DNA from 3 places in the Arthrobacter sp. StoSoilB22 genome. Region 1 is predicted to be linked to each of the others. Evidence: riboswitches for the same ligand, from Rfam matches in the RefSeq annotation. Region 1 holds a riboswitch; each other region holds the start of a gene.
What was found. Region 1 has a riboswitch for S-adenosylmethionine ahead of metX (homoserine O-acetyltransferase MetX). Riboswitches for the same ligand answer to the same signal wherever they lie in the genome.
Positions count from the first base shown of each region.

Region 2: linked by a shared signal. The riboswitch ahead of LDN70_RS13455 (aminotransferase class V-fold PLP-dependent enzyme) and the one ahead of metX (homoserine O-acetyltransferase MetX) in region 1 are both predicted to bind S-adenosylmethionine.
Region 3: linked by a shared signal. The riboswitch ahead of LDN70_RS18450 (DUF1737 domain-containing protein) and the one ahead of metX (homoserine O-acetyltransferase MetX) in region 1 are both predicted to bind S-adenosylmethionine.

Region 1 is NZ_AP024652.1:1,501,670-1,511,590, forward strand. It holds gene LDN70_RS07075 (CPBP family intramembrane glutamic endopeptidase) at 1-535, shown strand, start outside; gene LDN70_RS07080 (VOC family protein) at 622-1,260, opposite strand; gene LDN70_RS07085 (bifunctional o-acetylhomoserine/o-acetylserine sulfhydrylase) at 1,486-2,802, shown strand; SAM riboswitch class IV at 2,966-3,082, shown strand; gene metX (homoserine O-acetyltransferase MetX) at 3,098-4,219, shown strand; gene LDN70_RS07095 (hypothetical protein) at 4,274-4,723, opposite strand; gene LDN70_RS07100 (winged helix DNA-binding domain-containing protein) at 4,805-5,980, opposite strand; gene LDN70_RS07105 (SGNH/GDSL hydrolase family protein) at 6,010-6,873, opposite strand; gene LDN70_RS07110 (alpha/beta hydrolase) at 6,944-7,594, shown strand; gene LDN70_RS07115 (RNA-binding S4 domain-containing protein) at 7,663-7,890, opposite strand; gene LDN70_RS07120 (DMT family transporter) at 7,914-8,918, shown strand; gene LDN70_RS07125 (glycine--tRNA ligase) at 9,030-9,921, shown strand, end outside.
Region 2 is NZ_AP024652.1:2,883,200-2,893,120, forward strand. It holds gene LDN70_RS13430 (sigma-70 family RNA polymerase sigma factor) at 1-360, opposite strand, end outside; gene LDN70_RS13435 (DoxX family membrane protein) at 541-1,056, shown strand; gene aroA (3-phosphoshikimate 1-carboxyvinyltransferase) at 1,063-2,445, shown strand; gene rsgA (ribosome small subunit-dependent GTPase A) at 2,448-3,563, shown strand; gene hisN (histidinol-phosphatase) at 3,619-4,431, shown strand; SAM riboswitch class IV at 4,602-4,715, shown strand; gene LDN70_RS13455 (aminotransferase class V-fold PLP-dependent enzyme) at 4,747-6,156, shown strand; gene LDN70_RS13460 (class I SAM-dependent methyltransferase) at 6,277-7,101, shown strand; gene LDN70_RS13465 (metal-dependent transcriptional regulator) at 7,111-7,824, shown strand; gene LDN70_RS13470 (MFS transporter) at 7,875-9,329, opposite strand; gene LDN70_RS13475 (hypothetical protein) at 9,361-9,735, shown strand; partial or broken gene LDN70_RS13480 (S1C family serine protease) at 9,759-9,921, opposite strand, start outside.
Region 3 is NZ_AP024652.1:3,973,254-3,983,174, forward strand. It holds gene LDN70_RS18415 (amino acid permease) at 1-450, shown strand, start outside; gene LDN70_RS18420 (carboxymuconolactone decarboxylase family protein) at 854-1,336, opposite strand; gene LDN70_RS18425 (hypothetical protein) at 1,346-1,489, opposite strand; gene LDN70_RS18430 (PLP-dependent cysteine synthase family protein) at 1,742-2,824, opposite strand; gene LDN70_RS18435 (aromatic amino acid ammonia-lyase) at 2,818-4,383, opposite strand; gene LDN70_RS18440 (NtaA/DmoA family FMN-dependent monooxygenase) at 4,383-5,711, opposite strand; gene LDN70_RS18445 (SulP family inorganic anion transporter) at 5,865-7,565, shown strand; SAM riboswitch class IV at 7,652-7,763, shown strand; gene LDN70_RS18450 (DUF1737 domain-containing protein) at 7,777-8,043, shown strand; gene LDN70_RS18455 (rhodanese-like domain-containing protein) at 8,040-8,450, shown strand; gene LDN70_RS18460 (O-succinylhomoserine sulfhydrylase) at 8,451-9,659, shown strand; gene LDN70_RS18465 (hypothetical protein) at 9,670-9,921, shown strand, end outside.

The DNA of each region.
Region 1 (9,921 bases):
TCTATCCACCCACGCACCCGGACACAAGGACGGTGGCGGTGGCTCAGCGTTCGCACGGCTCGGCTTCAACTTTGCCCGTCCCGGCAAGGACCTTCTTCAGGGTCTTGGCCTGGCGGCTGTGATTGGAATCCCCTCGCTCGGCCTGTACGCCGCCGGCCGCGCCCTGGGCATCACCACGGCGATTGTGCCCAGCGGCCTGGACGCCTATTGGTGGACGGTGCCAGTGCTGATCCTCTCGGCCATGCGCCACGCGATCGTGGAAGAAGTGATCGTGGTGGGCTACCTCATGGACCGTTTTGGCAAGTTCGGATGGAGCATGCCGGTAGCCATTGTGGTCAGTGCCCTCCTGCGGGGGAGCTACCACCTGTACCAGGGTTTTGGGCCGTTCATCGGCAACGTGGTCATGGGGTTGGTGTTCGCGTGGATCTATACCAAGACCAAGCGGGTCATGCCCTTGGTGATTGCCCACGCATTGCTGGACATCGTAGCGTTCGTAGGTTTCAGCCTGTTCGGCAAGGCTATAGGCCTCGGTTAGAGCGCACGTTAAAGGTATTCGGCCGCCATCGCTGGGTGACGTCATTGGCACCCGCTGATGGCGGCCGAAGTTTGGATGGAACTGCTTTAGATGGTGACGGCTCCAGTAGCGGTTTCGAAAGTGACAGCCAGGATGCCGGGGGTGCCGTGCGGTGCCATCCACTGGACTGCGACATCCTCAAGCGGCTTTTCCACCGGCTCACCCAACCACTCGGTGACGCGTTCAGCCGAGCCCGCAATGGTGAGGCTGGACATCTTGACGTCGCTCTCGTAAATCCTGGACGGGTGAAGTGAGGGGTCGCCCTCCCACTTGAGCAGGTACGGCACCTGGGGATCGGCGATCAAGCCGAGGATACCAATCTGCTGCCACACCAATTCGCGGCCGTCAGGGAACTTGCGGTTGCCGGGAACGGCGGAGCGGCCAAGGCGGTCCTCGAACGGGGCGAGGTCATCAACGGCGACGCACCAGCCCATCCAACCTCCACCGGCAGCCGACCGTGCACGGACGGCTTGGCCAAAGGGTGCTTTGTCGGAAGCAGGGTGGTCCAGGACCTCCACAACTTCCAGGTATTTGTTATCCGCGAGGGGAATGATCATGTTCCGGGTACCGAAGCGCGGGTGCACTCCGCCCCGGACAGCGTCCACTCCCAATGCCGCGGAAATTCGTTCGGTAGTGGCCAAAAGGCCATCTCGTTCACAGGCGTAAGAGACGTGATCCATGCGCATGGCTTCATCTTGGCACTTTGTGATCAGTGTCTCAGCTAAGTCAAGCCTAACTAAGGTGGGATCTGTGTAACTTTCGCTATGGGCGTCATGCGAGGACGCGAAGAGACCGAAAGATTCCATCGGCGTCATAAAGCTGTTCTGACTTCCGGACAGTTCCTAGACTGGCCCCAGTTCAGCTGCACCACACTGCTTGCCAAACCCATGCGTCACGAACAGGAGAACTCCATGTCCCAAGGATGGTCTTTCGAAACCCGCCAAATCCACGCAGGCCAGGAGCCGGACTCAGCCACCGGAGCGCGCTCGCTTCCCATCTACCAGACCACGTCCTTCGTGTTCCCCAGTGCCGAGAGCGCTGCCAACCGCTTCGCCCTGGCGGAGCTCGCACCCATCTACACCCGGATCGGCAACCCGACGCAGGATGCCGTGGAGCAGCGGATCGCGAGCCTGGAAGGTGGCCTGGGAGCACTCCTGCTTAGCTCAGGACAAGCCGCGGAGACGTTCGCCATCCTGAACATCGCTGAGGCCGGCGACCACATCGTGGCGAGCCCCAGTCTGTACGGCGGCACCTACAACTTGCTTGCACACACTCTGAAGAAATTCGGCATCTCAGTCACCTTCGTGGAGGACCCGGACAACCTGGATCAGTGGCGTGACGCCGTCCAGCCGAACACCAAGCTGTTCTTCGGCGAGGTTGTCTCCAACCCTCGGCAGGACGTGCTGGACATCGAGGGCATCGCACGCGTCGCCCACGAGGCCGGCGTGCCCCTGATCGTGGACAACACCCTGTCAACGCCGTACCTCATTCGTCCCATCGAGTGGGGCGCTGACATTGTGGTCCACTCGGCAACCAAGTATCTGGGCGGTCACGGTTCCGCAATTGCCGGTGTGATTGTGGACTCCGGCAACTTTGACTTCGGCAAGGACCCGGAACGCTTCCCCGGCTTCAACACCCCGGACCCCAGCTACAACGGGCTGGTTTACGCCAGGGACCTCGGCAAGGACGGTGCGTTGGGTGCCAACCTCTCCTACATCCTCAAGGCCCGCGTCCAGTTGCTTCGTGATCTCGGCTCGGCCGTGTCTCCGTTCAACGCCTTCCTCATTGCCCAGGGGTTGGAGACCTTGAGCCTGCGCGTGGAGCGTCACGTAGCGAACGCCACCAAGGTAGCTGAGTGGCTTGAAAGCCACGACGACGTCGAATCGGTCGCCTACGCGGGCCTGCCATCCAGCCCGTGGTATGACCGTGGCCGGAAGTACGGACCCAAGGGCACGGGGGCAATCGTTGCCTTCAACATCAAGGGTGGCGTGGAAGCGGGCAAGCGTTTTGTGGATGGTCTGGAACTGCACTCGCACGTTGCCAACATAGGTGACGTCCGCTCGCTGGTCATCCACCCGGCGTCGACGACGCACAGTCAGCTGACCGCGGAGCAGCAACTTGTTGCCGGCGTCAACCCGGGCCTGGTGCGCTTGTCCGTCGGTATCGAGCACGTAGATGACATCATCGCGGACCTCGAAGCCGGATTCCGGGCTGCCAAGGGCGCCTGACGCCCACGGCCCAACGCACCAGACCGACTGCCGCCCGCGCCGACGAAAATTCGCCGGGCGGCAGCGGCGGGTGCTCGTAGGCGAACGAAATGACCTTTGACCGTCACACTGTTGTCACATTCTTCGCCAGAACCCCCCTGTGTTTCCTAGACTCTTCGTATTAGGTCATGAGTGCCAGCACACAGCCCCGGCTTGCTGGCCGGCAACCCTCCTCCGCGGTGGGGTGCCCCGGGTGAAGACCTGGCCTGTTCGCACGCAAGGCGACGGGCAAGCGCGAGGTTAAGGTGTCAAAGGAATGACCATTACTGCTACAGCCCTTCCAAAATCCGGAGAAGAAGACGGAACCGTCAAGTACGCCGGCATCGGCCCACTGGAACTTGAAGCCGGCGGATTCCTCCCCGACGTCGTACTCGCCTATGAGACCTGGGGGCAGCTGAACGCGGATGCCTCCAACGCGGTGCTCATCCAGCACGCACTCACCGGCAGTACGCACGTAGCCCGCGGAGCCACGGACGAGGAAGGATGGTGGGAGCAACTCGTTGGTCCGGGTGCCACCATCGACACCAACAAGTTCTTTGTCATCTCCATCAACATCGTGGGCGGCTGTTACGGCAGCACCGGTCCATCATCCGAAGCCCCGGATGGACGCCCGTGGGGCTCGCGATTCCCGCTGGTCACCCTGCGCGACAGCACAGAGGCAGAGTCGCGCCTCGCCGATACCCTGGGAATCGACGCCTGGCACGCCGTATTGGGCGGATCCATGGGCGGCGCACGCGCCCTTGAGTGGGCTGTGACATACCCCCATCGGGTCAAACGCTGCGCAGTCATCGCAGTAGGCGCCTACAGCACGGCCGAGCAGATTGCTTTTGCCCAAGCACAAACCCTGGCCATCAGGCAGGACCCGAATTTCAACAACGGCGACTACTACGGTGGCCCCGCGCCTGAGCACGGTTTGGCTTTGGCCCGGCGCATCGCCCACATCACCTACCGCTCGGCACTGGAGCTGGACGTCCGCTTTGGCCGGCAAGCCCAGCACCAGGAGACTCCGCTCGCCGCCGCAGCATTGGGCGAGCGGGGCCGGTATCAGGTGGAAAGCTACCTGGACCACCAAGGAACCAAACTGGTCCGCCGCTTTGACGCCAACAGCTACATCGCCATCACCGAGGCACTGATGTCCCACGACGTCACCAGGGGGCGCGGATCGTTGGAAGCGGCGCTTTCGGGTGCCACGGCGGAGTTCTTCGTGGCGGCTGTGGACAGTGACAGGCTCTACTTCCCGGCCCAGTCCCGGGAACTGGCCGCTGCGCTGCCTGGCGAGGTGCCGGTCCACGTCATTGAAGCGCCGATCGGCCATGATGGCTTCCTCACCGAAATCGGCCAGCTCTCAGCCCAGCTCCGCGAAGCGTTTTTCGCCTAAACGCTGGTGTGCTGACCCTGCTTAAACGGCAAGGAACGTCCGATGCCAGGCAGTTCAGCCATTCATGATCTCGCCGCGCTGCCGCATGTAATCCTCCATGGCGATCTCGCCGTTGCTAAATTTTGTATCCAGCTCGGCCAGCTTGCGAGCCCGGTATCCTTGCGGCTCGGACCCGCTCGTCGAGGCGAACGGGGTGGGGGATGACGGGTTCGACGGCGGCACGGACTGCGGCGCGTCATCCACAGGGCGGATGACGGTGGGCTCGGACGGGTAGCCCGGGTAGCCCGGTGAAGGGTACCTTTGCGCCGGGTAGCCCTGTCCCGGGTAATCCTGCTGCTGGTAATTCTGCGGCGGATACCCCGGTCCCGGCAGGTTCTGCGGCGGGTACCCCGGGCCGCGGAAGGTGTCGTTCTGGATCCGGCGCGCCCGGGAGCGGTTGTACATGCGGATTCCGAGGGGAATCAGCCACGAGCAGACGATGATCCAGAAGATCAGATTGTTCACAGTGCAGGCCTCCTAGGTCTTAACCCAGCTTAGTCCTGCCACCTGGACGCGGCCCGTCTCCCGGAACAAGCCCCTGCTATTTCACACCAGCTTGGTCTCCATGCCCAGGAACCGGCCGTAACGATCCGCCTCTGCCTGCAAGGCGTCCTGCTCTTCCGCAGTTGCCGGCCGGTTCATTCGCACGTCCAGCTCGCAGACTCCGCCGGAGAATCCGTGACGCCACCATCCGGCCAACCGGCCATCCAGCAGGACCACGTGCATGGGTCCGTTATCCTCGGGGAAGTATGGCGCCGTTCCGCCCAGGAAGTGCCGGGACTGCGAGTAGCCCATCACGTACTCGTCGTAGCACTGGATAAGGTCAATGCGGGGGAGCGCAGGGTCCGCAGTCGTCCAGGGATGGTCCCCGCTGGCGAGGGTGTCTACTTCCTCCGCAGCCAGATAATACTCAAGTCCATCGAGCAGAAGGGCGCCCAAGCTGCCGGGAGAGATGTCCTGGGCCACCTGAACTCCCCGCTTCACGTCTTTCATGGTCAACCCGGACCACACCGCACAGTCTTTGACTGTTGCGGGGCCCCGGCTGCTGAAGTATCGCAGCGCCAATTGCCCAAGTGCCTGTTCACGATCCTCCCCGGCCAACGGTGAGGTTAGGAACCCGGGAACGCGTTCCTCGAACAAGGCATACGTTTGTTTCAGGGCGCCGCCGGCGGAACGGACGGGGGAGCCGCTGACCAGAACACGGCTGATTTCTGCGTGCATGAGGTGATAGATGAAGCCCAGGCCCTTGCTGGGGAAGCCGGCTTGTCCCAGGACTGCGGCCAGTTCCTCCCGCGTTTTGTGGGCCCCGTCCGCCACGGCCGCGGCCAGGATCCGGCCGCTTGCGGCAGCAGCGTCCTCATCGATTCCCGTCTGGCGGTACATGCCTTTGTTGCCTTGGTGGAGGCGGTCTGCGGACAATCCCATCAACCAGCCGAGGTCGTCCCGGTGCACGAAGTGCCAGGTGGGGCGGAGGATGTGTGTCCGCAGGATGGTTCCGTCCGCTACGGCCTGCTCCACGTCCGCGGCCGTGACCACCGGTGGCGAGCCGGCGGAGCTTCTCTGCGCGAGGGTCCACCTCGCATAAGCGAACTCCTGTGACTGGACGGCCAGGAGGTTACGGACCACGTCCGCGGGGCCTCCGGCGTGGGGGGCCCGCAGTTGTTGCCGCCGGAGCCGTATCCGCCGGACGCTCTCCGCGGACAGGGAGCTACCACCCGGCATGGCGGACCTCGCGGCGAAGAAGCGTCACGTCAGCGGCGTGGCAGCAGGGTGCCGGTGGAACCGAAGACGGGACCCGGCGTCGGACGTTTTGGACTGATGCCATCGCCGGAGGACTGATGCCGAAGCCTCCGGATCACCCATGGGACAAAGTACTCGCGGGCCCAGACGAGGTCCGAAGACCTCGCCTCACGCCACGTGCGCGGCGGAAGGGACTTTGGCATCAGGGGCTCAAGAGTGTGGTGGACGTTCAGTGCGTCCAGCACCATCATGGCGATGGTGTGATGGCCCAGCGGGGAGAAATGCAGGCGGTCGGCATCCCACATTTGGGGGTCTGCCAGCTGCCGCAAGGACCACATGTCCGCGATGATGGCGTCGTGGCGTGCAGCCACGGTCCGGAGGTTCTCGTTGTAAATGGCAACCTTGCCGCGGATACGCCCCAGAACCGATGCTGCCGTGTCCGGGCCGTTGAAAAGGACCACGGTAGCGCCGCCGGAGCTCAGCTCAGCCACAGCGGCGTCGAGCTTTTCGGCCAATAGGTCGGGATCCCCGCCTGGGCGGATGAGGTCGTTGCCGCCAGCTGAAATGGATACCAAGTCAGGCTGCAGCTCCAAGCACGGGCCCACTTGTTCATCGATGATCTGCTGCAACAGCCTGCCACGGATGGCAAGGTTGGCATAGGCGAAGTCGTCCTGGCCGCGGCCCAATTCCTCGGCCACTCGATCCGCCCAACCACGGTGACCGCCGGGGTTCCGGGGTTCGGGATCGCCGATGCCCTCGGTGAAGGAGTCACCCAAGGCCACATAGCGGGTCCATGGGTGCTTTTGAACGGGTTCGTGGGGCTCCGGGACGGGCTCGCCCGGCTTCAGTAAAGGATTGTTCTCACTCACGCTCATATCCTGCACCGTGACGTCGACCCTACGCCACCGTAGGTTGTTACTTGTGGGTAACTGCAAGAATGGAGCCATGACTGAAGCACCCGCCTTTCCAGCCCCCGTTGTCCTGTGGTCCCACGATGAAGCAGAGCGCGCAGGCAAGCCGCTGTTGGTCCTGCTGCACGGCTACGGCTCCAACGAGGAGGACCTCTTCAGCTTGGCCGGGTTGCTTCCCGAAGGCTTCGTAGTGGCTGCCCTTCGCGCGCCGATGCCCATGGGGCCGGGCTTTACGTGGTTCCCTTTGACAGCATCGATCGACTACTCACTGGACGCCGTGAAGCACGCAGCCGAGTATGCGCTCGAATGGCTGGACACGGTCAAAGCAAACCACTCGTCAGTGACGTTGCTGGGCTTCTCCATGGGCATGGCGATGGCTACCACCATGCTCCGCTACCGTCCCGCGGACTTCGCCGCCGTCGTCGGGCTTTCAGGCTTCGTGATCGACGCCGGCGCTGACGCCGCCTTCCGGGACAGTGAACTGGACGGATCGTTGCCCATGTTCTGGGGCCGTGACCAGCAGGATCCCGTCATCACCCAAGACAAGATCGAATACACCATGGGTTGGGTGCGCAAGCACGTTGACCTCACCAAAGTGCTCTACACGGGGATGTGGCACGGCATCAACCAGCAGGAGATCGGACACGTGGGCGAGTTCCTCACCCATAAGGTCCTCACTGATTGAGTTTTTTGTACAGATAACGCCCCTAAGAGCCGTTCTGGAGGGCGTTATCTGTACAAAATCTCAGTGCGTCAGGCTGCGGTGATCCGGACCGTCTGGCCGTTGACGGTGACGGTATCTCCGACGTGGAGTTGGCGTCCGCGGCGGTCATCAATTTCGTTGTTGACCTTAACCAACCCGTTCTTGATGAGCTCCGTGGCTTCAACGCCGTCCTCCACCAGATTGGCGAGCTTCAACAGCTGGCCCAGGCGGATCATGTCGTCGCGGATGGGGATCTCTTCAATTTCGGGGTTGCTCATAGAGCAATGATGCCTGAAGTAGTGTGGTGACGGTGCCGCAGCCTTCTCCCCGTCCCACCCTCCCGCTGGTCATTGGCCTCCCTATTGCCGTAGCGACAGGCCTGGTCATCCCGCTTCAAGCAAGGATCAACGGGGCCCTCGGCGCGAAACTGGACGACGGCATCGCCGCATCTGTGGTGAGCTTCACCACAGGGCTCCTGCTCATCAGCGCCATCTCCCTTGCCACGCCCAGGGGCAGGGCCGGCCTGCAGCGGATCATTCCTGCTGTCCGGAACCGCAGTTTTCCCCGCTTCTATGTCATGGCCGGTGCCATTGGCGCACTGTTCGTCTTTGCCCAGTCGTTCACGGTTGCCCTGTTGGGCGTTGCGTTGTTCACGGTCGCGGCCGTTACGGGACAAACGCTCAGTGGCTTGCTCGTGGACCGCATGGGAATCGGCCCGGGAGGAAAACGCGCCATCACCGGAGTTCGGGTCCTTGGCAGTGTCCTGACCGTGGCCGCCGTCGCATGGGCTGTTTCACCGCGGTTCGGCGGCGACGCCGACGTCGCCTCGCTCGTTTTGCCGGTCCTCCTGCCGTTGGCCGCCGGTTTCTTCATGAGCTTCCAGCAGGCTATGAACGGCACTGCCACAGTGCATTATGGGACGCCCATCGCCGCCACCCTGGTGAACTTCATTGCCGGGTCAGCCATCTTGTGGATCGCGTGGATCATCAAGCTGTCCGTGGCCGGGCCGGGTAATCCGCTGCCCGGTGAGTGGTGGTACTACCTTGGTGGCCCCATGGGCTGCCTCTTCATTGGACTGGCGGCCCTGCTGGTCCGCAGCTTGGGCGTCCTGATCACGGGCTTGGGCATGATCGCCGGGCAACTGGTGGGATCGTTGGTGCTCGACGTCGTGATCCCCAGTCCCGGAGCGGTGGTCGCCTTGCCCACGGTGCTGGGTACGGTGCTGACGCTCATTGCGATCATCGTGGCCACGTTGCCCTGGCCCAAGGGAGCATTCGCACGAAGATCAACGGCCAAAGGCCGGTAGGGTTAGAGGAACAACTTTCCCCCAGCACCCCGCCGGACAACCTCGTCCGGATTCCGGGGCAAACCACCGCGGACCGCACCCAGCGGCCCTGTAGAACAAATGGAGTTACCCATGGCAGCAAAATCCGTCCTTGACCAGGTCATTTCACTCTCCAAGCGGAGGGGCTTTGTCTTCCAGGCCGGTGAAATCTATGGTGGCTCCCGTTCTGCGTGGGACTACGGTCCCCTCGGTGCGGAGCTGAAGGAAAACATCAAGCGCCAGTGGTGGCAGAGCATGGTTCGCGGCCGCGAAGATGTTGTAGGCCTGGACTCCTCGGTCATCCTTCCCCGCCAGGTATGGGAAGCATCCGGCCACGTGGAGGTTTTCTCCGACCCCCTGGTTGAGTGCCTTTCCTGTCACAAGCGCTACCGTGCCGACCACCTCGAGGAAGAGTACGAGGAAAAGAAGGGCCGCCCGGCAGAAAATGGCCTGGCGGACATCGTCTGCGCAAACTGCGGCACCCGCGGACAGTGGACAGAGCCCCAGGAATTCTCCGGTCTGCTGAAGACCTTCCTCGGCCCGGTGGCCAGCGACGAAGGCATGCACTACCTTCGTCCCGAAACGGCCCAGGGCATTTTTGTGAACTTCAACAACGTCCTGACCACATCCCGGAAGAAGCCGCCGTTCGGCATCGGCCAGATCGGTAAGTCGTTCCGTAACGAAATCACGCCGGGCAACTTCATTTTCCGTACCCGCGAATTCGAGCAGATGGAAATGGAATTCTTCGTCGAGCCCGGCACGGACGAAGAATGGCACCAGTACTGGATGAAGGAACGCATGTCCTGGTACACGGGCCTGGGCATCCGTGAAGACAACCTCCGATTCTTTGAGCACCCGCTGGAGAAGCTCAGCCACTACTCCAAGGGCACCACGGACATCGAATACCGCTTTGGTTTCCAGGGCTCCGAGTGGGGCGAGCTCGAGGGCATCGCCAACCGCACGGACTTCGATCTCTCCACCCACG
Region 2 (9,921 bases), 1.4 Mb from region 1:
GAGATTAGTTCCCGGCTTGTACTGATGGAACGCCGAAAACGCCTTGGTGTAGGCCTCTTGGACCAGATCTTCGGCATCGGAGGGGTTGCGCGCCATACGCATGGCTGCCGAATACAACTGGTCCACGTACTGCATGGCGTCACGCTCAAAGCGTGCCCGCCGCTGTTCCGGGGTTTCCGAAGCAGGATCGACGTCGTTTGCCGCCGTCGCGTCATCATCCGCGCCGGCTGCCTGGTACTTGGCCGCTGCGGCCGGTTCAGTGGTGCTCATCGTTGCCAAGTCTACTGTCAGCTGCCGCGATTCCGGCTGCATTCCATATCCAGGCTCCGGCAGCACCACCCGGTCCTTAACCAAAGTCAAAAAACCCACTCCGTTCAACAGGCGGCACACACCATGCCGCAGTCCGGTCTCCGCCGCACCTGTGGTTCACAACGGTGGCCGCCGGGTAAATATTCCGCAAAAGTGCAAGACTAGATCAGACTGCACCCCTTGAACACAACATTCACCGAACTAATGTGGCAAGCCATCAGGAGGCAAGACATGTCTGTTATCCGTTTTCTCGCACGTCCCATGCTCGCGTCCAGCTTCGTCGTCGCAGGGCTGGACAAGCTCAGGAACGCGGACGACACTGCGAAGCAACTCTCTCCCGTCCTTCGTCGCGCCTCCGAATCGCTGCCCTTCAAAGCTGACGAAAAGACACTCGCGCGCGTCCTCGGCGGTGCACAGTTGGGCGCCGGCGCTTTGCTCGGGCTCGGGAAACTATCACGCTTTGCCGCCACGGTTCTCGCTATCACTTCGGCACTGAACTCCTATGTCGAGTGGCGTTCGGCCGACATCAGCACCAAGGAAGGCCGGAGCGCCCGCAAGGCGCAGTTGCTGAAGAACATTTCCCTCACGGGCGGCGTGCTTCTTGCCGCAGTTGATACCGACGGCCGTCCGAGCATTGCCTGGCGGGCAGAACACTTGGCGGCCGATGCAAAAAAAGTGACAGGCAAGCAAATCAAGCGCGCAGACAAAGCAGTTCGCAAGGCCGTAGACAACGCAGTTGGAGCATAAGGAAGCATGACCGGCACCACCTCCGCTAACACCGAATCAGCAAAAGCCGCCACCACGCTGCCCTTGTGGCCGGCGCCTCACGCCAAGGGGCCAGTGGACGCAACGGTGACGGTCCCAGGTTCAAAGTCGCTAACAAATCGGTTCCTGGTGTTGGCGGCTTTGGCGGATGGTCCCTCACGGTTGAGGGCTCCCCTTCACTCGCGCGACTCCGCACTGATGATCCAAGCTCTCCAGCATCTGGGTGCCACCGTCAAGGAGGTACCCGGCGACGGCCACTTCGGTCCGGACCTGGAAATTACTCCGTTGGATCCGGCTGCACCCGGAGCTGAGACGGCAATCGACTGCGGGCTCGCAGGAACCGTTATGCGGTTCGTTCCCCCGTTGGCTGCGCTGCGTCACGGCGTCACAGTCTTCGACGGCGACCCCCACGCCCGCAAGCGGCCCATGGGGACCATCATCGAAGCCCTGATCGCCCTCGGAGTCCCGGTGGCAGCAGATGGCGGCAGGACGCCGTCGTCCCTTCCCTTCGCTGTGGACGGTACCGGCGAAGTTCGGGGCGGCCACCTGGTGATTGATGCCAGCGCTTCCTCGCAGTTCGTTTCCGCGTTGTTGCTGGTGGGTGCCCGGTTCGTTGAGGGCCTGCATCTGGAACACGTGGGCAAACCCGTTCCCAGCTTGGACCACATCACCATGACGGTGGAGGTCCTCCGCAGCGTGGGTGTCACGGTGGACGATTCCGTACCCAACCACTGGCGTGTCTCGCCCGGCCCCATCCGGGCCTTTGACCAACGGATTGAACAGGACCTCTCCAACGCCGGACCCTTCCTCGCCGCGGCGCTGGCCACACGTGGCACCGTCCGCATTCCCAATTGGCCTGCCGGCACCACGCAGGTAGGCGATCAATGGCGGAGCATCCTGGCTGCCATGGGTGCAGAAGTAACGTTTGACGACGGAACGCTGACAGTGACCGGCGCGGCCGAGATCAAAGGTGCCGACTTCGACGAAACCAGCGAACTGGCGCCTACGGTCGCCGCATTGTGCGCCCTGGCCAACGGGCCCTCACGGTTGACCGGCATCGCCCACCTCCGGGGACACGAAACCGACCGGCTTGCCGCGCTGGTTGCCGAGATCAATGGCCTCGGAGGCGATGCTGAGGAAACCGCCGATGGCTTGGTGATCCGCCCGGCTGCCCTTCATGGAGGCGTCGTCCACAGCTACGCCGACCACCGCATGGCTACTGCCGGCGCGATCCTTGGTCTGGCCGTCGAAGGCGTACAAGTCGAAGACATCGCCACGACGTCAAAAACCATGCCGGAATTCCCACAGATGTGGGCGGCCATGTTGCAGCAAACAGATGATAGCGACGATCTTGATGAGGCCAGTAACTGACCATGGGCCGTGACGCACGTTCCTGGGACGAATCCGACGTCCGGATCCGTCCCAGCAAAAAAGGATCCAGGCCCCGCACCAAGGACCGCCCCAGCCACGATGACGCCGTGATAGGCAGAATCATCACTGTGGACCGCGGGCGCTACCGGGCAATTGTTGGCGAAGATTCCGCCAACGAGCGGATCGTGATTGCAGCCCGCGCCCGTGAGCTGCGGCGAAATCCCGTTGTCCCAGGGGACTTCGTCGCGCTGGTAGGTGACGTCTCCGGGTCCCCCGACACTTTGGCGCGGCTTGTCCGGGTGGAAGAGCGGAAGACGCTTCTTCGCCGCAGCGCTGACGATACCGACCCCATAGAACGGGTAGTTGTAGCCAACGCCGATCAGCTTGTTGTGGTTGTTGCGGCGGCCAACCCGGAACCACGCACCGGGTTTATTGATCGTGCCCTGGTTGCGGCATACGACGCCGGCATCGAGCCGTTGCTGCTGATCACCAAGGCGGACGTCAAGGATCCGGCGGAGCTCCTTGCCAATTACCTGAGCTTGGACTTTCCCGTGATTATCAGCCGTACGGCTGACTCCGAGGCCGGCGGCATTGATGCCCGCTCGGATGATGGACTCTCAGCCCGGCTGGACAAGGACGCCGTATCCCAGCTCCGCTCACATCTAGGTGGCAAAGTCACCGTCATGCTGGGCCACTCGGGTGTCGGCAAATCCACCATGGTTAACGCACTGACGGGGGCGGAGCGCGCCACGGGCGGAGTCAATGCGGTGACGGGCCGTGGCCGGCACACCTCATCCTCGGCCTTGGCGCTGAAGCTGGACGACGCCCCGTCCGGCAGCTGGATTATCGATACGCCCGGCATCCGTTCCTTCGGCCTGGCGCATGTGGACCCGGACCGGATCCTCCATTCGTTCCCGGACCTTGAGCCCGGCACGGAAACCTGCGACCGCGGCTGCAAGCACAGTGCAACCGCCACCAATTGCGGGCTGGATGCATGGGTGAACGATGGCCACGCAGGACCATCAGGAGTAGCACGGTTGGCCTCCCTGCGCCGCCTGTTGGGTGCAGACCCAAGACTCGAGGCGAAAGAGACCAAGGAACTGGGCACCGTCAACTGATCGTTACCGGCTTCACGTCCCCAATGAGGCGAACGATTCAGGATAGTTTGGTGGCATGACCCATCCCGTTTCCACGTACAACGATGACCTGCGCCTGGCCCACGTCCTCGCTGATTCAGTCGATGCCCAGACCATGGATCGCTTCAAGGCACTGGACCTCAAGATCGAAACCAAGCCCGACCTCACGCCGGTCACTGACGCTGACAAGGCCGCTGAGGAAGCTATCCGCGGCCAGCTGTCCCGCTCGCGCCCACGTGATGCGGTCCTGGGCGAGGAGTTCGGCAGCAGCGGCCACGGCTCGCGCCGTTGGATCATCGACCCCATCGACGGAACCAAGAACTTCGTCCGGGGTGTTCCGGTGTGGGCAACGTTGATTGCCCTCGTGGACGACGGCGAACCTGTGGTGGGCGTTGTGAGCGCCCCGGCATTAGGGAAACGCTGGTGGGCCGCCAAGGACATGGGCGCCTACATGGGCCGGTCCCTCGCCTCGGCCACGCGCCTCAAAGTTTCCAACGTCTCCAGTTTGGCTGACGCCTCCATGTCCTACTCCAGCCTCTCGGGCTGGAAGGAACGCGGCAATCTTGACGAGTTCCTGGACCTCACCGAAGATGTTTGGCGCACGCGCGCCTATGGTGACTTCTGGTCGTACTGTCTCGTGGCCGAGGGCGCAGTGGACATCGCCTGCGAGCCTGAGCTGAACCTTTATGACATGGCAGCACTCGTCCCCATCGTCACTGAGGCCGGTGGCCGTTTCACCTCCCTGGAAGGCGAAGACGGTCCCTTCGGCGGCAATGCGCTGGCCACCAACTCGATCCTTCACTCCGAGGTCCTCAAGCGGCTCAACCCCGGCTTGGACGATCTTCTCTAGTCCTCCTGCAAACCAGCAGGAACGGAATATTCGACGGCGGCAGCCCCCTTTTGGGGGTCTCCGCCGTTTTTTATTCGACGAAGCGGGCATTTTGGCTCCGACGTAACAAAGGGCTTAACAATCGGCAGCGGCTTTGGAAGGGCCCCCGGACGTGCTTTAGCCTTTTTACAGGTCACGAGTGCCAGCGCTAAACCCCGGTTAGCTGGCCGGCAACCCTCCATTCGCGGTGGGGTGCCCCGGGTGACGACCCGGCCGGTCCGGAACGGATGCGGCAAGCGCGGATTCCCTATGGGGGTCCCTCTTGAGTGAGGTCCTATGAGCACTGTCACGTTCGACTCAAACATCATTCCGTCCTTCGCCGCAGAAACCACAGCAGAGACAGCTGCCGCTGCACGGCCGCTGGCCGCTGTTACCGGCGCCGAGTTGCAAGCGCCCCTGATTCAGGGCGGACACGTTCGCTACGCAAACCTCGACTACGGGGCATCGGCTCCGGCGTTGACCATCGTCTCGGCCTACCTCAACGAAGTCCTTCCCTACTATGCGAGTGTCCACCGCGGTGCGGGCTACGCCTCCCAGATCAGCACCTCGGTGTACGAAAATTCACGGAACATCGTCCGCGAATTCGTTGGCGGGCGGGCAGATGATTCTGTCATCTTCACCCGGAACACCACGGACTCCTTGAACCTGCTGGCCGGCTGCCTTCCGCTGATTGACGGCAAGCCCGCAGGTGAGGTCCTGTACCTGGATATCGAACACCACGCCAACCTGCTTCCGTGGCAGGGTGTCCCGCACCGCAGCGTCGTAGCGGCACCAACCTTGGCCGAGACCCTGGACAAACTCCGCGGGGAGCTGGCCCAAGGCGGTGTCAGCCTGCTTGCGGTGACCGGAGCCTCCAACGTCACCGGTGAGATCCTACCCATCGCAGAGCTTGCTTCCCTGGCCCACCAGTACGGTGCACGGATTGTGGTGGATGCCGCCCAACTCGCACCGCACCGTCGGATCAACATCACCGAGGCAGACGTGGACTACGTGGTCTTCTCCGGACACAAGCTCTACGCCCCCTTCGGCGCCGGCGTTGTGGTGGGCCGTCCCGACTGGCTCGACGCCGGCACTCCGCACCTGGCCGGTGGCGGCGCGGTCCGTGAAGCCCGATTGGACTCCGTTAGCTGGGCGGCAGGCCCTGCGCGGCACGAGGGCGGCTCGCCCAATGTTCTGGGTGCCGCAACCCTCGCCCGTGCCACCCAGGTGCTGGCCGGGTTGGACCAGGACGAGTGGCACGCCCATGAAACCGCCATCCGCTCCTACTTGGTGGAAGGCCTGGAAGCCATCGACGGCGTGACCGTGCACAAGATCTTTACAGACTCCTTGGACACCATCGGTGTGGTCAATTTCTCCGTCGAAGGATTCGACGCCGGATTGGTGGCCGCCTACCTGGCAGCAGAGCACGGAGTGGGCCTGCGGGATGGCCGCTTCTGCGCCCACCCGCTCCTCAAGCGCCTGGGGCTCCCCTCAGGCTCTCTGCGTGCCAGCTTCGGCGTCGGCTCCCGGTTGGAGGACGCTTCCAGGCTGCTCGCAGGCATCCAAGGGCTCAAGCGCGACGGATTGGGTTGGGACTACGTGGTGGACGAGGGCCGATGGGTTCCCGCCAATGACCACCGCACCTACCCCGAATGGGCGCCCAACACTCCGGGCACTGCGGGAGCAGCTCCCTGCACAGTCGACTAGAAAACACACAGTCGACTAGAAACACTGTGGACCAGGCACACTGTGGACCAGGCGTAACGGCCGCTGAGGTAAATTCGTAGGGTACCCACTGGCCATCCTGTGAAGGAGTTCTGCGTGTCCCTGCGTTCCCCGGGCGCCGCAAACAATGCGGCCGGCATTCCCGGACCCGCTGGACCGCGAGGTCCCAAGCTCCACGCTGCCCGTCGGCGCGAACTCGGCCAGAGCTTTCAGGACGGCGGAGAACACTATGACCGTGTGCGTCCTGGCTACCCACGGGACTCCCTGGATTGGCTCGTTCCTCCCGGGGCAAGGTCGGCGGCCGACCTCGGCGCAGGCACAGGAAAATTCACGGCACTCCTTATCCAGCGCGGACTGGCGGTCACCGCCGTCGATCCTTCCACGGACATGCTGGAGCAACTGCGAAAAAGCTACCCCCTCGTCAACGCGCTGGAGGGAACGGCAGAGGCAACTGGACTGACGGACTCAGCATTCGACGTCGTCAGCGTTGCCCAAGCCTGGCACTGGTGTGAGCCCATGGCAGCGAGCACCGAGATCTCCCGGATCCTGCGTCCCCACGGAGTCCTGGGGCTGATCTGGAATCAGTTGGACACGTCCATTCCCTGGGTACACCGCCTTTCCCGCATCATGCATGCAGGCGATGTCCACAAGCCCGGCTTCCGGCCAGTCATTGGCCCGGAGTTTGGCGGTTTGGAAAGCCACCTGACCCAGTGGGAGGATGCCCTGACTCCTGAGGACATCATGGAACTCACCAAATCCCGCAGCTACTATCTCCGAGCCAACGACGCCACCCGGGCTAAGGTCATGCACAACCTGGAGTGGTACCTCCATGACCACCTCGGTCATGCCCCAGGTGAAACCATCGGGTTGCCCTACATGACGCAAACCTGGCGGGCGTTCAAGATTCAGGGTCCGGCGCCACGGTAGGCTTGGGGTGTGAAGACCAGTACGCCCTCCTCCTCGATTGAGGACTACGTCAAGGTCATCTACTCCTACACGGAGTGGCAGGACAAGCCGATTACGTCATCCCAGCTCGCCCTGCGCCTCGGGGTGGCAAATTCCTCAGTGTCGGAGATGGTGCGCAAACTCAAGGACCAGGGTTTGGTTGATCACCAGCCCTATAGCGCCATCAGACTGACCCCTGAAGGCATGCGGCTCGCCCTCTCCATGGTGCGCCGGCACCGGCTCATTGAGACGTACCTTGTTGAGGAACTCGGATACAGCTGGGACGAAGTCCACGACGAAGCCGAGATGTTGGAACATGCGGTGTCCGATACCTTCATCGAACGCATGTCCGCCAAGCTTGGCCATCCTATCCGGGACCCGCACGGGGACCCGATACCTTCGGCCGATGGATCGGTTGAGCTGCCGCACGCCTACCGAATGATCGAGTTGGATCAGGGCCACTCGGGTCGCATCACACGAATCAGCGACGAAAATCCGGACCTCCTGCGCTACCTTGCCTCGGAGGAGATCTCCCTGGACGCACCGGTGGAAGTGGTGGGGCGTAAACCCTTTGGCGGAGCTTTGGTAGTGCGCATCGGCAGCGGCTCCCGTGGCCGGGAATTCGATCTCGCGGATGAAATCACGTCAGCTCTGTGGGTCCAGAGCTCCGAGACGCACGAAGGCTGCGTTCTTCCCGCCCGCTGAGTCCGTTCGCGCCTGATCCCGTTCGCGTCTGAGCCCGTGCGCGCCCGAGGTCAGTTGACCTGCCCGCCCGGCCCACCGTCGTCGGACGCTGTACCAGGTTCGCTGACAGCGGCAGTTGTGGCGTCCTGGACAGGGTTCCGGATTCCGACGGCGGAAACCACCGCCCCGAACAGGAACAGGCCCGCCGTCACCAGCAAAGCGTTATACAGGCCTTCCCGGGTAAAGGCCGGACCCACAATGACCCCGGCGAAAGCGATGGAGATCAGACCCGCAATACGCGCCACGGCGTTGTTCACCGCCGAACCAATCCCAGCCTCCTCAGACGGGACGGCGCCAAGGATTGCAGCCGTCAGCGGCGCCACCAAGGTAGCCAGCCCGAGACCAAAGACCACCTGGCCCGGCAGCACCTGCGTCCAGTAGTTGAGGGGGTCCTGAATAGTCAACGACATCAGGAAACCCCCACCACACAGAATCGGTCCGATCGTCATGAACCATCGTGGGCCGTACTTACCGGCAAGCCCACCAAAGTAGGACGCACCCAGCATCAGGATGACCGTCCCTGGTAGCAGCGCCAAGCCCGCCACAGTGGCTCCCATCCCACCCACCTGCTGCAGGTAAATGCCCAGCACAAAGAAACCCAGGGAGATCGCGGCGTAAATGGCCAAGGTAGCGAGGTTACCCCAGGCAAAGTTGCCGATAGTGAAGAGCCTCAGCGGCAACATGGGCTGAGCAGTCCGGGCCTCGTGGAGGAGAAACAGAACCATTGCCGCAATTCCCACCATAAGCGGAATCCACACTTGCGGGCTCCCCCACCCCATCCTCCCCTGTTCGATGAACGCATACACCGGCCCACCCAAGCCGACCATGGCCAGGAATGCTCCCAAGTAGTCGATGCTCTTGCTCTTGTCCCTTGCGGCGTCGGAGGCGCGCAAACCCGCAAGCAAAGGCCAGATGGCAACGGCCGGGATGACATTGATGAAGAAGATGACCCGCCAGGACAAAAGGTCCACGGCCATTCCGCCGATCAGCGGACCCACAATGGCCGCGGCACTGGTCCACCCGGACCACTGCCCAATGGCCTTCGACTGCGCCGGGCCGGAGAACGACGAGATGATCATGGCAAGCGAACTCGGAACCAGGAGTGCGCCGGCGATCCCCTGCAACGCACGGGACACCACCAGCACTTCACCGGTCCATGCCAGACCACACATCACAGAGGTGACCGCGAAACCAGCGAGGCCCCATTCGAGAATCCTTGCCCTGCCGAAATGGTCGGACAGTGAGCCGGCAACCAGGATCAACGCGCCCAGGGTGAGCAGGTAAGCGTCCACCACCCATTGCTGGATGACCAGCCCACCACCCAGTTCACGCCCGATGGCCGGGAGTGCGAGATTCACCACAAATCCATCAAGGATGGCGATGAACGAAGCCACAATTGCCACCACAAGTACGCGCTTTTGGAGCGGAGTTCTCGGCAGGAGGGCCGCTGCGTCAGTCATGTGCACAGCCTACGCCGGGGAAGTCCCGTATCGTTGAATGGTGATTAGCAGACGTGATGCCGCCTTGGCCCTTGATATTTCGATGGAAATGGCCCAACGCCACGGTATTCCGTCCCGCCTCTCTGAGGCCGACCTCAGGGACATGCAGGACAACCCCCCAGCGTGGTTGGTACAGTCCCGAGCCAACCGAACCGGTAAGCGACCCGTGTGGGTCCATCTGACCTGCGCTGTGTGCGGCTACACCGAGGCCGTTCGCCCCAAGAAATGGTGGCCCGATTTCTCCTTCGTCTTCTGTGGCACCCACCGGAACAGCGAACTGCCCGAACTCTTCCTCGGTGACGTACGCAGCGAATATGAAGGCGTCGGAAGCCGATTCGTCGGTGTAGTGGACGTCCGCAAGGACCAAGGCTAAACAGGGAGCCTAGCCGGGAACTCCTAGGCCGGCTGACTCATTTCGGATGGCACGGCAGTGAGCTGGAGGGCCTTGCCATCGCGGAGCACCGTCAACGGGAAAGTTTCGCCGATAGCCTCGGCAAACAGCAATTTCTGCAGGCTTTCAGCGCTGGAAACCGCTCGGTCCTGCGCGCGCAACACCACA
Region 3 (9,921 bases), 2.1 Mb from region 1:
GCCGATGAAGGCCACGCACCCAAGGCATTCCGGAAGTTGACCAAGCGCGGGATCCCCATGGTGGCCCTCTGCGTCAGCATGCTGGGTGGCCTTGCTTCACTGATCAGCAGCGTAGTGGCGGCTGAAACAGTTTACTTGGTACTGGTCTCCGTAGCCGGTTTCGCCACCGTTGGTGTGTGGATGTCCATTGTCGCTTCACACTTCGTCTACCGCCGAACGTTCATCAAAAACGGTGGCGACCTTTCAACGCTCCCTTACAAGGCTCCACTGTTTCCGCTGGTTCCGCTCCTCGCGTTCGCGCTCTGTTTGGTGTCGTTGATCGGCATCGCGTTCGACCCCAACCAGGTGGCGGCACTCTTCTTTGGGGTTCCGTTCGTGGGCGCCTGCTACGCCATCTTCTACTTCAAGTACGGGCGGCGGCGCTCGCTCAAGAAGGCGGTTGACGCTTAGGCCTCCATGTAGTGGGCTGCGGGCCTTCACCACCCACATTGAACCCGCGGCACCCCGACACACCGTGCAAGTGGCGTGTCGGACGGTTTTTCCGCCCCAAAGTAGGTGGTGGCGGCCCGCGGTTTGAAGAACTCACGACGGCGGCACACGCCTTACCTGCCAACGCTACGGCGGCGGCTTCCCGACCTTGTTTAGAAGCAGATCAGCCCTTGGGCAACCTGTTGCGGTTGCCCAAGGGCTGATCTGGTGTGAAAGAGGGCCAGGACGCGCGCCGGGCTGCGGGCCTTCACCACCCACATTGAACCCGCGGCACCCCGGACACGCCCTGCAAGTGGCATGTCGGACGGCTTTTACGCCCAAAGTAGGTGGTGGCGGCCCGCGGTTTGGAAGAAAGGCTGCCGATCTATTTCTTGGCGACCCGCACGGGGTGCTCGCTCAAGATTGAAAGGCGGTTGAAGGCGTTGATCCCGATCGCCGCCATGCACAGGACGCTGATCTGCTCGTCGCTATAGTGCTGGCGTGCTTGCTCGAAAAGTTGAGGGCTAGGCCTCGACGAACTCATGCGGGTGATCTGCTCAGCAATCTCCATGGCCACGGCCTCAGCCGGCTCAAACAACTGCACTTCCTTGTACACGGCAACGAGGGACAGCCGTTGTTCCGTTTCCCCGAATTTCAGGGCCCTCCGGTGGTGAAGGTCAAGGCAAAAGGCACAGCCATTGATCTGCGAGCACAAGTAGTTGATGAGTTCAAGGGTGCGTCGCGGGATGCCAAGCCGGTCGGCTTCATCTACCAGCTGCTGGGAATAGTGGCTCAGTGTCGCGTAAAGATCCGGCTGCTGCTTATCCAGATAGCCGGCCAGACGTGGTTTTGTTTCCTGTTCGGGCATGCTTGGAGCCTAGCGCAACGGGGGTTCCTGCCCACGCTTCAGCTCCTGAATGCGCAGGCGCAAGAAGATGATAGCGAGCACCAAGGCGTAAATCACCAGAGCCGCGACAGCCACCATCAGCAGGGTGTAGAGAATACCAACAAGTGAAAACAAGAAAACCCCCAATTTTGCGGCGGCAGGGTGCCGGACCGAAGTATCAGATGCTAGCAGCCCCCATGAAAACCCGCGGGACGTGAGAAAGGATCCGCCCAAAACCCGCGGGACGTGAGAGAGGGACCGCCCAAAACCCGCGGGACGTGAGAGAGGATCCGCCCAAAACCCGCGGGACGTGAGAGAGGATCCGCCCAAAACCCGCGGGACGTGAGAGAGGGACCGCCCAAAACCCGCGGGACGTGAGAGAGGATCCTACTCGCGGGCGTCGCGGGCGTCCCGGGCTGCAGGGGTGTCCGCAGCAAGGCGGATGCCGTGCTCGGCCAGCCACACCGGGTTGAAGGCCTTGCTCATATAGTTGGTACCGGCGTCGGGCGCTATGGCCACCACAACGGAACCGTGGGGCGCAGCGCGAGCCACGCGAATGGCCGCAGCCACAGCCAGCCCGGACGACGGACCGAGTGCAAGACCTTCCTCGTCAAGGAGCCGGTGGACGGTGGTGTAGACCTCGTCGTTGGGAATGCGCAGGAAACGGTCCACGATGGAGCGATCGAAGGCTTTGGGCCATTCAGGCTCGGGCCAGGAGTTCCCCACCCCGTCCACCAGGATCTCCCCGGGATGGCCTCCACTGTAGGCAGAGCCGTAGGGGTCGGCACCAACCACCTCCAGGTGCCCGACCGTGCGCGCGGCGGCCACCTGCTCCTTCAAGAACCTGCCGTTCCCACTGATGGTCCCTCCCGTTCCAATACCTGCGACAAAGTGGGTCACCAAACCACCCGTTTGTTCCCAGATTTCCGGGCCGGTGGTTTGGTAGTGAGCGGCTGGATTGGCCGGGTTGTCGAACTGCATGGGCCGCCACGCGCCGGGTGTCTCAGCGGTTATCCGCGCAGCTACAGCGCGTGCGTTCTCAGGCGACTCCGACGGCGCGTTCCAGTCGGTGAGGATCACGCGGGCGCCATAGTTGTGCAGCGCGGCGAGCTTCTCCTCGGAAATCGTGTCGCCCGTAACCACCACCACGGGGTGGCCCGTCAGGTGTCCTATGAGGGCCAGCCCGATCCCGGTATTGCCGGACGTGCTCTCCACAATTGTGGCGCCGGGCTGCAGTTCCCCGGATTTCTCGGCCGCCCTAACCATGCTCAGCGCGGTCCGGTCCTTGATGGAGCCGCCAGGGTTTTCGGACTCGAGCTTGATGTGGATGGTGCTGCCCAGGCCGCGGCCCAGCGACTCCAATCTCACCAACGGCGTGTTTCCGACCCTCTCCAAGACCGAAGCATCCAAGCCGTCAGGAGGCCCGGAAGCGGCGTGAACACCATGTTTGCGAATCTCTGTACTCACCAGGTCTTCTCCCCTTCCTCAGAAAGTTCCTGGTCAACGAGGTCCCGCAGCTCGGTCCGCGCCCGTTCCACCAAGTCGGGCGCCGATGGCCGGCGGGCCAGTACGTCAGCCAAGCGACCCACGACGGCGCCGGTCCCCTTCCCGAGCGGTTGCGCGGCTCCCGCTTCGAGCAGCAGGTACGACGCCGTCAGCGCTTCGATCGCCAAGAGCTTCTCCGCTGCGTCCAACGATTTTTCGAGTTGCTGCAACGCGAGCGGGGCAAGCGTTGAATGGTCTTCGACGTCGGCCGAGAGGGTTGGTGCGCCGAGCGTCGCCGGAGCGGCCAGGGCCTTGAGCTCGGCCAGCAGTCCCGCCGCCGAGTACCAGAGCAACCCGGGAAGTTCCTCTTGGGCCAGGGCTTCCCCGGATGCTGCAGCCTGCAAATGGCGCGCCCTGATGGCCCGTTGCGGCGGATACAACTTGGCGATACGCCGCTCACAGGAAATCCCTACGTGCGCCAAGGCCAGCCGCAAACCCTCAAAGGCGAGCGCCAGCTGCATCGGCTGGAAGTTCCCGCCCGAGATCATGCGCCCGGATTCGACATCGACCAGCGGATTGTCACCACGGCCGTTCAGCTCCACGTCCAAAGCCGAGGCAAGCTGCGCAACAAGCGATCGAAAGGCTCCGTGTGTCTGCGGTGCGGCCCGGAACGACAACGCGTCCTGCACCGACACCTCCGGCCGAACATCTTCCAACCACCCACCGCTCAGCAGGCGACGCACAGCAGCAGCGGAGTCCCGCTGCCCGTCCACCGCCTTGGCCGCTTGGATCGCCGGCGAAAAGGGGCTGAGGTTCCCGCCGCCGTCGTACCTTGCGATCGTCTCCAGCGAGAGGGAAAGCGCGACGTCGGCCAGCTCGGCTAGCTGCTGCAGCCGCAGCAATGCGAGGGTTCCCCCGCCCACCGAATACGCGTTGGCACTTACCAAGGCGAGGGCCTCCCCCGGGGCGAGGACAAGGGGTTGGAGACCGGCGTCGGCAAGCGCTTTGGCGCCGGGGACCAGCGCGCCGTCCGCGTTGAACGCTTCACCTTCACCGATGGCAACGGCGGCGACGGCGGCAAGCTGGGTCAGGTCCGATGAACCCACCGAGCCTTCACGCGGGATGGCGGGAAAGACGCCGCGGTTGAGCATTTCGGCATAGAACTCGGCGGTTCCAGGGCGTACGCCGGAACCGCCTCTGCTGAAACCGATGAGCCGGGCCAGGATCACGGATCTGGATGCAGCGCGGTCCAGATATGAGCCCACCCCGCTGTTGTGATACCTGACCACCTGGATCTGGTACGAAAGGAGCAACTTCTCCTCCACAGCGGTATCCCGGCCGGAACCGAGCAAGGTATTCAGTCCGTAGACCCGTTCGCCGGAGGCGGCGGTATACTCCACGATTTCCCGCGAGCGGCCTAGCAAAGACAACGCATCTTGGTTGAGTTTCACATGAAACCTCGGGTCTGCCGCCGCCCGGGCCACGTCCGCAGCCAGCACCGGAGACGATCCGATCACCAAGGTCTGCGGCTTTCCGGGCACCATCAGAAGTCCAGGAGGTTTTGCCGAAACCCGCCGTTGCCGTAACTCTTCCTCAACAGCCCGCGACGCCTCAGTTCCGGCGTCAGCTTGTCCAGCACGCTGTGCACTGTTACCGGGTCCACGAAGCCGGAGAACAGGAACCCATCGCCGCCCACGGCGGAGCCTGTTTCCTCCAGGTAGTCAGCGATTTCGCCAGCCGTGCCGATGATCGAGTCGCCTGCTCCGCCGCTGCGTGCCTCGAGGATCTGGCGAAGGGTGGAACCTGGAGGGGCAGCCTTGGCGAAGTGTTCCAATGTGCCTTGGTTGCTGTTGGTGCTCAGCTCGGGCAACGGAGCGTCGAGGTCGAACTGCTTGAAGTCGATGACGGAGAGGTAGGAGATCGAGTTGAGCTGGCTGTCGATGACTCTCTGGGTGAGTTCACGCCGCTGCGCCCGCAGCTCCTGTGCCTCGGCTGTAGAACCAACAACGGTGGGCTTCAGGACGAAAAGTACCTTGACGTCGTCGGGATTTCGGCCGGCCTTCGCAGCTTCCGCGCGGATCGAGTCACGGTAGGACTTCATCCCGTCAACCCCACGAGCGAGGGCAATGGCGACGTCGGCATGGCCGCCTGCGAATGCCTTGCCCCGGGGCGAGGCACCAGCCTGAACCAACACAGGTTCCTCAGGCAGGGGCGCCGTGTTCAACGGGCCTCTGACCTTGAAAAAGTCTCCTTGGTGGTTGATGGGGTGCACTTTGTTATGGTCCGCGAACACCCCGGCTTCAACATCCTCAAGCACGGCCCCAGGTTCCCAACTCCGCCAAAGGCGCCTGACGACGTCCACGAACTCCTCCGCTTTCTCATAGCGGAGATCGTGTTCAATCTGCTGGTCCAGCCCATAGTTCTGTGCGGCGAGGTCGCTGCCGGAGGTGACGACGTTCCAGCCGAGCTGTCCTTCTGAAAAGTGTTGCAGCGTGGCCAGGAGCCTGGCGGCGGTGAAGGGCGGGTAGAAGGAAGCGCTGACCGTGGGCACGATTCCTAGGTGCTCCGTGGCGGAGAGAAGGTACGGGACCAAGGCAAGGGGATCGTGCTTAGGTGCAAACGAGGCGTGGGCCAAGGAAACCTCGGCCGTACCCCCATAGGTGTCCGGAACGGTGAGGGAATCTTCAATGATGAACAGGTCCAAGCCGGATCGCTCAAACGCACGGACGGCCTCCTGATAGAGGGCGGGCTTCTTCCAGTCGTAGCCCAGGCCATAGCCGGGAGTCCCCCAACCCTGGACACCGAAACCGTGGCCCACGAACCATCCAAAGTGCAGCATGGGCTTGAGTGTAGAACTGCTTTGTCCGTTCACCGCGACCTGATTTCATGCGAAGTTACAGGGGGTCGTACTGGGTCAATTATGCTCCCGGGACGTCACATTTGGGCCCCGCCCATGACGGTATGGATTTCCACATACGGCGTTCGCCTTGTTCCGCAAACACCATGCGTCCGGAATGATCGCTGTATGAGTTCAGCCACCCGCACTTCCGCCAAGGACCGCCTTTGGGGCGTCTGGGCACTCAAGGGGTACAAACGTGAATGGCTGCGGCACGACGCCGTGGCGGGTGCTGCGCTCTTTGCCCTGCTGGTGCCTGCGGGCATGGCCTACGCGCAGGCGGCCGGTTTGCCACCCGTCACAGGGCTCTACGCCACGGTGATTCCGTTGCTGGTTTACGCCGTAGTGGGGCCTTCGCGCATTTTGGTCCTGGGACCCGATTCATCCCTTGCCCCCATGATTGCCGCAGCTATTGTTCCGCTTGCGGCCGGCAGTAGTGAGAGATCGGTGGCACTCGCCGGGCTGTTGGCTGTGTTGATCGGGGTGATCATGCTCGCGGGCTCCGCACTGAATCTCGGTGCCATCACCGGGCTGCTGTCCAAACCCATCAGGCTCGGATACCTGAACGGAATCGCCTTGCTGGTGGCGTTGTCCCAGCTCCCGGCGTTCCTGGGGATTGAGGCCGACGGCGACATCTGGCAAAAACTCGCGAAGGTCACCACCGGGTTGCTTGGCGGCGGGGTCAACGTCACCGCGCTGCTGCTAGGCGTAGGTTCCCTGGCCCTCATTTGGATCCCGCGGCTGCTGAAGTGGAAGGTACCTGGCGTCCTGCTGGCGGTGGTCGGCTCCTGCATTGCAACGGCTGTTTGGGGCCTGAACGACGACGTCAAGGTCACCGGGGTTTTGCCGCAGGGGCTGCCGATGCCCGCGCTCGGCGGCATTGGCTGGGCTGACGCTCTGATGCTGCTTCCCGCTGCGGCCGGTATTGCCCTCATGGCTTTCGCGGACACTGGCGTCCTGTCCCAGACATTGGCAGCGAAGGAAGGAAAGAGAGTCTCGGGCAACCGGGAGATGGCGGCGTTGGGGGCAGCCAACGCAGCCACAGGGTTGTTGGGCGGATTCCCCATCTCCGGCAGTGCATCCAGGACCCCGGTGGCCGTGGATGCTGGTGCCAAATCCCAGATGACCGGGGTGGTTGGTGCGGGGCTGGTTCTGGCTTTCATGCTGCTGGCTCCCGGAGTGACCGGGTACCTGCCTTCGGCCACCCTGGCGGCCGTCGTCATCGCTGCGGCAATTGCCTTGGCCGACCCCGCCGGTGTTAGGCGGCTCTTCAGCCTGAGCCGAAGCGAATCCGTGGTCATGCTGGCTGCGTTCCTGGGCGTTCTCACCGTTGGGGTACTGCAGGGAATCGTCGTAGCCATAGCCTTGGCACTTCTGGACTTTGTTCGGCGGGCCTGGGATCCGTACCGGACAGAACTCGGCGCCGAAGAAGGGCTCCCTGGCTATCACGATCTGGAGCGGCACCCCGAAGGTGAGCGCATCCCCGGACTCCTCATCCTCCGCTTTGATGCGCCCCTGTTCTTCGGTAATGGGCAGGTCCTGGCTGCCTTTGTCCGGGAGCAACTGGACGAAGCCCCGAAGGAGACCGCGGATCCGGTTACCCATGTCATCCTCGCCGCGGAGCCCATCACCGGGATCGACACTACGGCGCTGGATGACCTGGTCACATTGGACGAATGGCTGGCCCGCAAAGGCGTGGATTTAGTGTTCGCCGAACTGAAGGGGCCTGTCAAAGACAAACTACTCCGCCTGGGCACTGCAGCCCGTTTTACGCCCGAGCACTTCTTCCCCACTGTGGGCGCAGCCGTGCGCGCACTGAAAAACGCATAAGGGAAGCACCGCCGATTACGCAACATGACGGCCGGACACCAGCCCGCAAGTGCAGCCCAAGGCCCGTGGATGTTACGTTTTTCTTGAGTAATGAGTACCAGCGCGAAGCCCTGACTTGCTGGTCGGCAACCCTCTCTCCGGCGGGGTGCCTCAGGTGACTACTCGGCGTATCGACAACTCGAACTGCAAGCGTGACTGAGGAGCACCAGCTATGCCTGAACCCACTGAAGAAAAACTTTCCTATCGCCTGATTACTGGCCCGGACACCCGTGATTTCTGCGAGCGGATCCACAGCGCCCTCGCCGAGGGCTATGTGCTCCATGGCAGCCCGGCTGCCACGTTCAACGGCACGGACGTCATTGTTGCCCAAGCAGTGGTGCTGCCCGCCGCGATCGCCAATGCCGATGCCGCCGTTGCCAGTGCCGTTGACCAGCTTGAGAGCGACGACGACGAAGCAGCATTCGAGGGACACGCATGAGCTACGCAGGTGACCTGACCCCGCAGGATGCGTGGGCCAAACTCGAAGAAGGTGCCATCCTGGTGGACGTCCGCACCGAGGGCGAGTGGGCCCACATCGGTATCCCCGACACCAAAGCCACGGAAAACGATCCCCTGTTCATCCAGTGGAACCTCGCCGGCGGCATCCCCAACTCCCGCTTCATCGAGGACTTGCGTCAGCAGGCACCCGAGGACCACGGCGTTGAGCTGGTGTTCCTATGCCGTTCCGGCCAGCGCTCCATCTCCGCAGCCATCGCCGCCACGCAAGCCGGTTTCACTGCCTACAACGTCTTGGAGGGCTTTGAAGGTGAACCGGACCGCTATGGTGAGCGCACCGTCAACGGTTGGAAGAACCGTGGCCTGCCGACGAATCTGGGGACTGAGTAAGTGACTTCTAATCCCGATGCCGCCGGGTGGAGCCCTGATACCCAGGCCGTCCGCGGTGGCCTTGACCGTACCAACTTCCAGGAAACGTCCGAGCCCGTTTTTCTGAACTCCGGTTTCGTCTACGAATCCGCTGCTGCCGCCGAGCGCGCCTTCACCGGTGAGGACGAACGTTTCGTTTACTCCCGCTACGGCAACCCTTCCGTTGCAACGTTCCAGGAGCGGCTGCGCCTGCTCGAAGGAACCGAAGCCTGCTTTGCGACTGCGTCAGGTATGTCCGCGGTCTTCACTGCCTTGGGTGCCCTGCTGGCTGCCGGTGACCGCGTGGTTGCCGCCCGTTCCCTGTTCGGTTCCTGCTTTGTGATCCTCAATGAGATCCTGCCACGGTGGGGCGTTCACACGGTCTTCGTAGACGGCCCGGACTTGGAGCAGTGGCGCGAAGCCCTCTCCGAGCCCACTACCGCGGTCTTCTTCGAATCTCCGTCCAACCCCATGCAGGAGATCGTGGACATCGCTGCGGTCAGCGAACTGGCGCATGCTGCCGGGGCCACCGTGGTGGTGGACAACGTCTTTGCCACGCCCCTGCTGCAACGCTGCGGTGAGCTGGGAGCGGACGTCATTGTTTACTCCGGCACCAAGCACATCGACGGCCAGGGACGCGTCCTTGGCGGCGCGATCCTGGGCACCAAAGAATTCATCGACGGCCCCGTCAAGCAACTCATGCGGCACACCGGCCCTTCACTATCCGCGTTCAACGCCTGGGTTCTAACCAAGGGCTTGGAGACCATCGGACTGCGTGTAAACCACAGCTCGGCATCCGCATTGAAGATCGCAGAGTGGCTCGAGCAGCAACCCGCCATCAGCTGGGTCAATTACCCGCTGTTGAAGTCTCACCCGCAGTACGAACTTGCGGCGAAACAAATGAAGGCGGGCGGCACCGTCCTGACCTTTGAGCTATCTCCTTCGGCCGGACGATCAGCCAAAGAGGCTGCCTTCGCCTTGCTCGACGGTCTCTCCGTCATTGACATCTCCAACAACCTAGGCGACTCCAAATCCCTCATCACCCACCCTGCCACCACCACCCACCGGGCCATGGGACCGGAGGGGCGGGCGGCGATCGGGCTTTCGGATGGTGTCGTCCGCCTCTCCGTAGGGCTTGAAGATGTAAACGACCTCATCCTGGATCTGGAGAAGGCCCTCAAACAGGTCTAACCTTGCTGCCATGAGCGGGAACCATCCCTATCGCCGTGCCGGAGCGGTCATCGTTGCCGGCACGGTGGTGTGGTTCGTAGGAATCTCTCCAGTCTCACGCGTTTACATCACCCCCAACAACGCCGAGCGGCTGCGCATGCTCACAGCCGGACAGCGCGGCTGGATCGTGGGTCAGCACCTAACCGCCGCGGGAACAGTTGCAGTGCCGGTGGGATTCGCCGCCTTCGCCCGCGCTGTTCAGGACCAACGCCCTGTTCAGGAC